One region of the Paenibacillus sp. J22P143 genome, then DNA from elsewhere that is predicted to be linked to it. Evidence: riboswitches for the same ligand, from Rfam matches in the RefSeq annotation. Region 1 holds a riboswitch; the other holds the start of a gene.
What was found. A riboswitch is a leader RNA that binds a small molecule or an ion and turns the genes downstream of it on or off. The one in region 1 is predicted to bind thiamine pyrophosphate.
Positions count from the first base shown of each region.

Region 1 (4,295 bases):
ACAACTTTTTGGCAGTTTTTGCTCCAAAAGGTTGTATTTTTGCACTAATTCTACGATTTAGAACCATGCCCTCTCAAAATAAATGTACTTTAGCATCTTTGACCATTGATTTCAGTGTTTCCGTTCAGAGGTAGAGATTGGTGGAGATTGGAACTGAAAATCAATTCATCGTCGGGTACAGTACTTACTTATTGTTCCCTATTTTGGAGAGGCAGTCGTAATAATCGTAACATGTAACTGACTGATTTCTCTGTCAATTAGCTTTAAAAATTGGTTCTAAATACTCGCAGTATAGAAACCGTTAGAAGTTAGTAATATTTTAGTCAAAGCCAGCCCCTCCTCTACCAATACTTAAAAGAAATCCGTCAGATACGTTGTTCGTTCCGGAATGAATCGTTCCAATCTGGAGATCTCATCCGCGCTGCCGTGTAGACGGCCAATGTGATGCAGCAACGAGGCTCGCTTATAACCCATTAGCAGCGCTGATAACGTCTGGATATCACACGAAATGACGTCCCGCTCCGCCTCTACCTCGGCGCCGCCCCCACTATGGAACACTTGTTCCTCATCCAGCTTTACGATGTCGTTCCCTTCAGCGCTCCCAAGTTGAATTCGGAATATCCCGTTATTCCATTCGGCTTGATCGTCCTGAAGCTGCAGATAGAATGGCTTGCTTACCTCAGTTCCATCCGCAACTTCGTTAAATGGATATGACTGCAGAAAGGCTTCGGCATCGACGATCCGTGCCATAAAATAAGGAATGACTTCCTGCTTGATTCGGGGATCCGCCAACAAATAAGGCAGCGGGTCGCCAAGCGGCGCCTGGCATACTACTTTGTCAACCATCGAGTCATGATTGGAGATCAATCGCCATAGCGCACGATTGGCGTCCTCACTTAGTGCAACCAACTCATGTACGGTGAGTATCCTTTCCTTTACCTGATATATGATGTAGCCTTCCGGCTCACCAGCAGGATTCAAGTACAGGGTTACGATCCCTTTCTTAGGCTTGAAAACTCTATTACTCCACCATGCTTCGGTCCGAACGAGCATTCCGTTAAAGCGTTTCGCATACGCCTCATAGATCGGATTCAGCACCGCCGCTTCCGCTTCGATCCGTCTCAGCGTGCTACCTTCTGCAACCTCCGGCTTGGGTAACTGGTTTGCGGCAATTTCATAACGCATGTAATCAATATAGGCTTCCCAGCCGTATTTGCGATAAAACGCAAAGGCAAACGGCGCTAGGAACGATACGACCTGCCCGGACTCTTTCATCGATTTCAGCGATTGTGACAACAGTTGGCCGACCATTCCCTGACGACGATATTCTGGCCATGTCGCAACAGAAGCAATGCCGCCCATCCCCAATGCTTTGCCGTTAATCCACGTTTTCAACTCCAGAATCATTAATTTCGCTGCTAGCCGATCCTCCACGAAATATCCCCAGATCTGTTCGGACTTCATCACAGCCAACCGGTCTTCCCGCTCCTCCGGCAACATAGCAAATTGAAAAGCAAACTCCGACAACGCAAGACTGTCCTTCAATTCATCCTGCTTCAATAATCTGATTTGATCCATAGGGCCTCCCATTTGTCTATTTGCTTCCATTCTAACATGTAGAATTCAAAGCAATCCATACAACCCGAATATTATCAACATTCTTAAAACAGAAGAAGTAAATAAAAGGAATTTGAGTGCATATGTGGAATAGATGTATATACACATTATGATGCCTTGTAACTTGGAGATGCCTTTCATTCGTTCATGAAATAAAGGGGGGTAAATGTATATGAAATCAACGGGAATCGTAAGAAAAGTAGACGAGCTGGGACGTATTGTTTTGCCTATTGAGCTTCGACGTACACTTCATATTGAGATCGGTGATGCGATCGAGGTCTATGTAGATCCAGAGCGTATTACACTTAAGAAGTATATGCCTGCTTGTGTGTTCTGTGGTAATTTTGAGGACATGTCCTATTTCAAAGGGAAGCTCGTTTGCAGCAAATGTATTGATGAGATTACCTAAACAAAATAACATTTGCATAATTTGGAATTAACGTGTAAATTAAATACCTAAGTGCATAGTCACGGGAGCTTGGTGAGACCAGGCTGAGAGGATAGTTACAACTATCGACCGTTAAACCTGATCTGGATAATGCCAGCGGAGGAACACAAGATCTCTTTGTATACCAGGAGACCGCCTCTATTAGAGATGCGGTCTTTTTTCGCAGCATGAATCCTCCGCTTGATCACAATCAATTATAGGAGGCATGGGAAAATGTCAATGGAAACAAGTAAAGAAAACGTCTCTTCTTCAATCTCCTCTTTTCCGGGAAGCAAAAAAGTGTATGTCGAGGGCTCGCGAAAGGACATCCGAGTTCCTATGCGTGAAATCACATTGAGTCCTACAACAGGTGCTTACGGAGAACAGGAAAACGCCCCTCTGCGTGTGTACGACACGAGCGGCGCATATACAGACGAGGAGATCCAAACGGATATTCGTGAAGGAATTCCACCTAATCGTTTGAATTGGATTTTAGAACGCAGCGATGTTGAACTGTATGAAGGAAGAACGATTAAACCGGAAGATAACGGATATTCCAAGGGCGAGCACGTTGCTGAGGTTTTTCCCGGTTTACATCGTCACCCTATGCGAGCGAAAAATGGTCGTAATGTAACCCAGATGCATTATGCACGTCAAGGTATCATCACGTCCGAAATGGAATATATCGCGATTCGCGAAAATGTATCTCCGGAATTTGTGAGGGACGAGGTCGCTCGCGGCAGAGCGATTATCCCCGCAAATATTAATCACCCTGAGAGTGAGCCTATGATTATTGGACGTAACTTTCTCGTGAAAATCAATGCGAATATAGGAAATTCTGCTGTATCGTCCTCCATTGAAGAAGAAGTGGAAAAAATGAGATGGGCTACTCGCTGGGGCGCTGATAATATTATGGATCTCTCTACGGGTAAAAACATTCATACCACCCGAGAATGGATTATTCGTAACTCCCCTGTTCCTATTGGTACCGTACCTATTTATCAAGCACTAGAGAAAGTGAATGGCAAAGCAGAAGATTTGACATGGGAAGTGTACCGAGACACGCTTATTGAACAAGCTGAGCAAGGCGTCGATTACTTTACCATTCATGCTGGTGTTCTGCTGCGTTATGTTCCTCTTACGGCTAAACGAGTAACAGGTATTGTTTCACGAGGCGGCTCTATTATGGCAGCCTGGTGTCTCGCCCACCATCAGGAAAACTTCCTGTATACACATTTTGAAGAGATCTGTGAAATCATGAAAGCCTATGATGTATCCTTTTCATTAGGCGACGGTTTACGCCCAGGATCTATTGCAGATGCGAATGATGAAGCCCAGTTTGCAGAATTAGAAACGTTAGGTGAACTCACCAAAATCGCCTGGAAGCATGACGTGCAAGTCATGGTAGAAGGCCCTGGTCACGTACCCATGCATTTAATCAAGGAAAATATGGATAAACAACTTGAAATCTGTGATGAAGCTCCTTTTTACACATTAGGACCGCTTACTACGGATATTGCGCCAGGCTATGACCATATCACTTCTGCCATTGGAGCAGCGATGATAGGCTGGTTTGGTACAGCCATGCTGTGCTATGTAACTCCCAAAGAGCATTTGGGCTTGCCCAATAAAAATGACGTTCGTGAAGGGGTTATCACCTATAAAATTGCTGCTCATGCCGCTGATTTAGCCAAAGGTCATAAAGGCGCCATGGATCGCGATAATGCGTTATCTAAGGCACGTTTCGAATTCCGGTGGCATGATCAATTCAACTTATCCTTGGATCCAGAAAGAGCCATAGCGTATCATGATGAGACACTGCCTGCAGAAGGTGCCAAGATCGCTCATTTTTGTTCGATGTGCGGTCCTAAGTTCTGCTCCATGCGGATTTCCCAAGATATCCGAGACTACGCCAAACTACAAGGCATTGAGGATGCGCAAGCCATTGAACAAGGCATGAGTGAAAAGTCGGAGGCTTTTAAGAAAGCGGGTCACAAAATTTATACGTAAACAAAAGAGGGTTGCTGCGGCAACCCTCTTTTCCTTTCAGTGAATCTTCATCTATTAGAAGGAATTATCCTTTCCACTCATCCGCCTCCGCTTCGAACATAAGAAGCTCGTAACTCGCAACAACGCCCCCCTGTATACCGAACTTTTCCTCGTATACTTCATACATCTTGGCGAACAGACGTCGTTTGCTGAGACCATGCCATGCAATGGCTTCTGACGTGCTAGCTCCCATTGCTTTTAC
Region 1 is NZ_JCAUAQ010000002.1:233,634-237,928, reverse strand. It holds gene AC58PQ_RS04835 (GNAT family N-acetyltransferase) at 352-1,578, opposite strand; gene AC58PQ_RS04830 (AbrB/MazE/SpoVT family DNA-binding domain-containing protein) at 1,790-2,026, shown strand; TPP riboswitch at 2,078-2,187, shown strand; gene thiC (phosphomethylpyrimidine synthase ThiC) at 2,279-4,054, shown strand; gene bioC (malonyl-ACP O-methyltransferase BioC) at 4,119-4,295, opposite strand, start outside.

Region 2 (4,295 bases), on a different contig from region 1:
CAAACAGCCCTATTACCAGGCGCTATGCGAAGCGCACTGGCAAGAGTTGTTTGTGTACCTCCAGCGGGAGTGGGATCAAGCGGCCACAACCTCGACAACCGCACTACTCGTGGAACAAATGAAGGGGTATATTCAGAATCATTACCGCGAACATGTAACCAAGGATGAGCTAGGCGCTAGCATTAACCGATCTCCGAATTATGCAGCATCCCTTTTTCGCCAAGTTACAGGTCAAACGATCAGTGAATTCGTTCACGTTACGAGGATCAAAACAGCCGTCTACATGCTGCGGCATTCCGCTCTGACGGTAACCGAAATAGCCGAGTTCATCGGCTATAACGATCCTTCTTATTTTTATCGCGTATTCCGAAGAATTACGGGTTTAGTACCAACCGAGCTAGTTTCAGATCGTGAAACCATTCGTAAATAACTACATCGTTCCGCCGCCAAGACGTACGTTAGCCGGAATTTGCTCAGGACCTTTGTTGATATTGTCGTGAATAAACGTACCAACACTAGCTTCATCGAATTTGGCGAGTGGCATTGTTTTCGTCCATGCCGTTATAACGACTTCTTGATCGGCAGGCACATCCACATTGGGAACGGCGAGAACACCAGCACCAGCCGTCTTGAAATGAGTCAAATATTCGATCTGATCGACCAGCTCTTTCGGTGCATCTGGATGATAATGAATGATGATATCGCCATGCTCCAGATTGTGGACAAGCAACTCGTAACCAGGTCTCTCCTTATAGAATCCGAACTTCAAATCGTGAGGGCTATGTGTGCCGGAGGTAGGGATTTTCATCTCGTACATCAAGGTGCCATCCTTGTGATCGCGTCCGTAATCTTTATCTGTTGTGACCTGAATGTTGGCATGGTAATTAAGCTGATCTAGACTATACTTGCTGGCTGAGCTTTGAATGAGTGAAGTACCTATACTGCCAATCGCGATAATAAGTAGGGCATGTGAAATAAGGAGCCAGGTTTTATGCTTCTTTTTCAGGGCTTGCTTTTCGGCCTTTTTCAACCGAGAGCTGCTATCTTTGTTCATTCTTGCTGTCAGCACGTAGCCAATCATAGCAGCAATGAGTATGGCTAGTCCGATATAAAGCAACATTGTCATTGTTTCAGTCCCCTTCTGCATCGTGGAATGATCCATCCTGGATAGGCTCCGTTATTGAAAAATAATGAAGACACTACAAATTGTAGTTTTACTTTGGGGTAGAAGTCAACTACTACGACGAAACTTTTGGGAAAAAAGGATTGCCAAAAAGCGGCTAATCCGCTACAGTTAAGCCAAATGAATAGCAACACGGGTGCTTGATGAAGTCAGGCTGAGATAGTGGCCCTATGCCACTGACCGTTAATCTGATCTGGATAATGCCAGCGTAGAGACCTGATGTGCTTTTTTTGCACAAATGTTCAAGCCTACCGTTAATCCGGCGGGCTTTTTTTGTCCTTAGGGACGAAGGAGACCATGTATCTTAGGTTGGCGTGTTCGCCTATCTCATTGACAAATATGGATTGGGGAAAAGGAGTCGAGTAGAAGATGGCGCAGCAAGAAGTAAGTAAAAAAGGGTTGAAGCTGACTGATATTTTGATCACGATTGTTATTTCAGCGGTGTTCGGTGTAATTTATCGGATTTGGGGACCGTTCTATGATCTATTGAAGCCACTAGGTTTGCATGCAGAACAGTTAAGCTACGGGATGTGGTTCATGGCGGCGACATTCGCTTTTCTCGTCATTCGTAAGCCAGGGGTTGCCCTGTTGGCAGAAGTGGCGGCTGCAACGATTGAGGCACTATATGGCGGCCATTGGGGAGTGGCAACGCTCGTGTTTGGTTTACTTCAAGGACTTGGTGCGGAGCTGGCGTTTGCTTTATTCCGCTACCGTCGTACAACCGTGGGGGTAACCATTCTCGCAGCCTTTGCTTCAGCGATCATGTCCTTATTTGTGGATACTTACTATGGCTATATCGAGCAACTCACTTTATGGAATTACGTTTTGTTCGTTAGCTTGCGACTACTAGGCAGTGCTTTGATCGCTGGCGTGTTCGCGTACTATTTGACGGATGCATTGTCTCGTACAGGTGTACTGAATCTGATTCGCCCCGTTTCCAAAAAAGATTACGACGTACTGGGGTAAACGAGATGAGCGAAGGAATGAGCGTTACGAATCTACGGTTAAAATATCCCGGCGACGACGCCCCCCTGATCTTTCAGGGGGTTTCCTTTTCCACCCGGCCTGGTGAGAAGGTGCTGCTTCTGGGACCTAGCGGATGCGGCAAATCTACCCTGCTTCAGGTGCTGAGCGGAATTGTCCCTGACATGATCGAGCTTCCGCTCAAAGCGGATGAGATTCGCAGACCTAGACGATGGGGGTATGTGTTTCAGGATCCTGATACGCAGTTTTGTATGCCCTATATCGACGAAGAGATCGCGTTCGTATTGGAAAATCAGGAAGTGCCGCGCGAAGAAATGCCTGCGCGTATTCAGCATTATTTGGACTTGGTCGGCCTTCATTTACCAGATGCTCACACACTGATTAGTACGCTGTCTCAAGGGATGAAGCAGCGACTAGCGATTGCTAGCGTACTGGCGTTAGAGCCAGAGGTGATCTTCCTCGATGAGCCTACGGCGCTGCTGGATGACGAGGGCACGAAGCAGGTGTGGGACACGATCCGGTCGATTAGCGGGGATAAAACCCTCCTCATCGTGGAGCACAAAATTAGCGGCATGCTGGATCTTCTCGACCGTCTGATCATCCTGACACCTGAGGGTGGGGTTTTGGCGGATGGGCCACCGCATGCCATGTTCGAGACGTACAAGGAACAAATCAGGGAATACGGGATTTGGTATCCCGAGGTGTGGGAGGATTATGCCAAGGAGAACCTGTATGCGGATGCGAGGGTGGATGACCAGAGAACCTTCCAACATAGCGTACAGTCCATAGAGCCCGTCATGGTCTTCCAGGATTTCGTCGGACTTCGCAGCGGGCAGATCAGGACCTCTGTGGATAACTTTCATGTATATCCTGGCGACTGGATCACCGTTGTCGGTGCCAACGGCGCTGGCAAAAGCTCGCTCCTCCTCGCGATCATGCGGCTCATTCCGACCCGCGGAAGCTGTGTGATCGCGGGAGTGAAGGGCAACAAAGTCGAGCAGCTTGCGGAGCAAGTCGGCTTTGTGTTCCAGAACCCGGAGTTCCAATTCGTCACGAACTCCGTGGAGGAAGAGCTGACCTATGGCTTGCCAGAGGGTCAGCCGAGGAACGGGCAGTCGGCAGCGGCCGAGCTGCTGCTCCGGGAGTACGACCTGCTTGCGCTGCGCGAGCGGCACCCGTTCCAGCTCTCGATGGGCCAGAAGCGCAGGCTCAGCGTGGCGTCCGCGATGGTTCGCGGGCCGCGCCTCCTGCTGCTGGATGAGCCCACCTTCGGGCTCGATGCGCATGGCACGCTGCGCATGCTCGAGCAGCTGGAGCGGCTGCGCGCCAGCGGGACCGTGATCGTGATGGTTACCCACGATCACGAGATCGTCCAGCGCTGGGCTACGCGCGTCTGGCAAGTCGAGGCGGGGCGCGTGACAGAAAGCGCGCCCGCAGTCCTAGTGCCTGTCGTCACAGGGGGTGAGCCGCTGCTATGCAACTAACATTCAGCTTTCGCGAAACGTGGCTGCATCGGGTGAATCCAGGTGTGAAGCTCGTCTTGTCGATTCTGCTATTCATCGTTGTCGTCTTCACACATAACATTAACATGATGCTGTTCCTGACGATCGGGGCATTACTTCCGCTGGCTTTGTTGTCGGGTCATCCTGTCAAAAGATTATTGCTATACGCTTCGCCCTTTCTGCTAATTTTTGTGTCATCCTCTGCGGGGATGATGATGTTCGGAACCGGGGAGACCCTCTGGTTTCACTTCGGGATTATTCGAATCACCGAGGAAAGCTTCTATCGCGGGATCCATCTTGGTTTGCGCGGTATGCAAGTAGCCTCGGTTGGCTTGCTGTTCAGCTTGACCACGCGGCCTGTCGCGTTGTTTTACGCGATGATGCAGCAGTGGAAGGTCGCGCCGAAGTACGCGTACAGCTTTCTGGCAGCATTGCGTATGCTGCCCGTCATCTTAGAGGAGTTCCAGACGCTTCGCTGTGCGCTCAAGGTTAGGGGCAATCGCAAGCAGCGGAATCCGCTCACATCGTGGTATACCACGATGCGGATGATCGCTATCCCGCTGCTGGCTCAAAGCATTCGCCGTGCCCACAGGACGGCGGTAGCGATGGAAGCGAAGCGTTTTTCG
Region 2 is NZ_JCAUAQ010000017.1:1,765-6,059, reverse strand. It holds gene AC58PQ_RS20235 (helix-turn-helix transcriptional regulator) at 1-430, shown strand, start outside; gene AC58PQ_RS20230 (DUF3105 domain-containing protein) at 431-1,126, opposite strand; TPP riboswitch at 1,306-1,415, shown strand; gene AC58PQ_RS20225 (ECF transporter S component) at 1,553-2,149, shown strand; gene AC58PQ_RS20220 (ABC transporter ATP-binding protein) at 2,155-3,651, shown strand; gene AC58PQ_RS20215 (energy-coupling factor transporter transmembrane component T family protein) at 3,642-4,295, shown strand, end outside.
Region 2: it holds a riboswitch for thiamine pyrophosphate, as region 1 does, so the genes downstream of both, AC58PQ_RS20225 (ECF transporter S component) here and thiC (phosphomethylpyrimidine synthase ThiC) in region 1, are expected to answer to the same signal.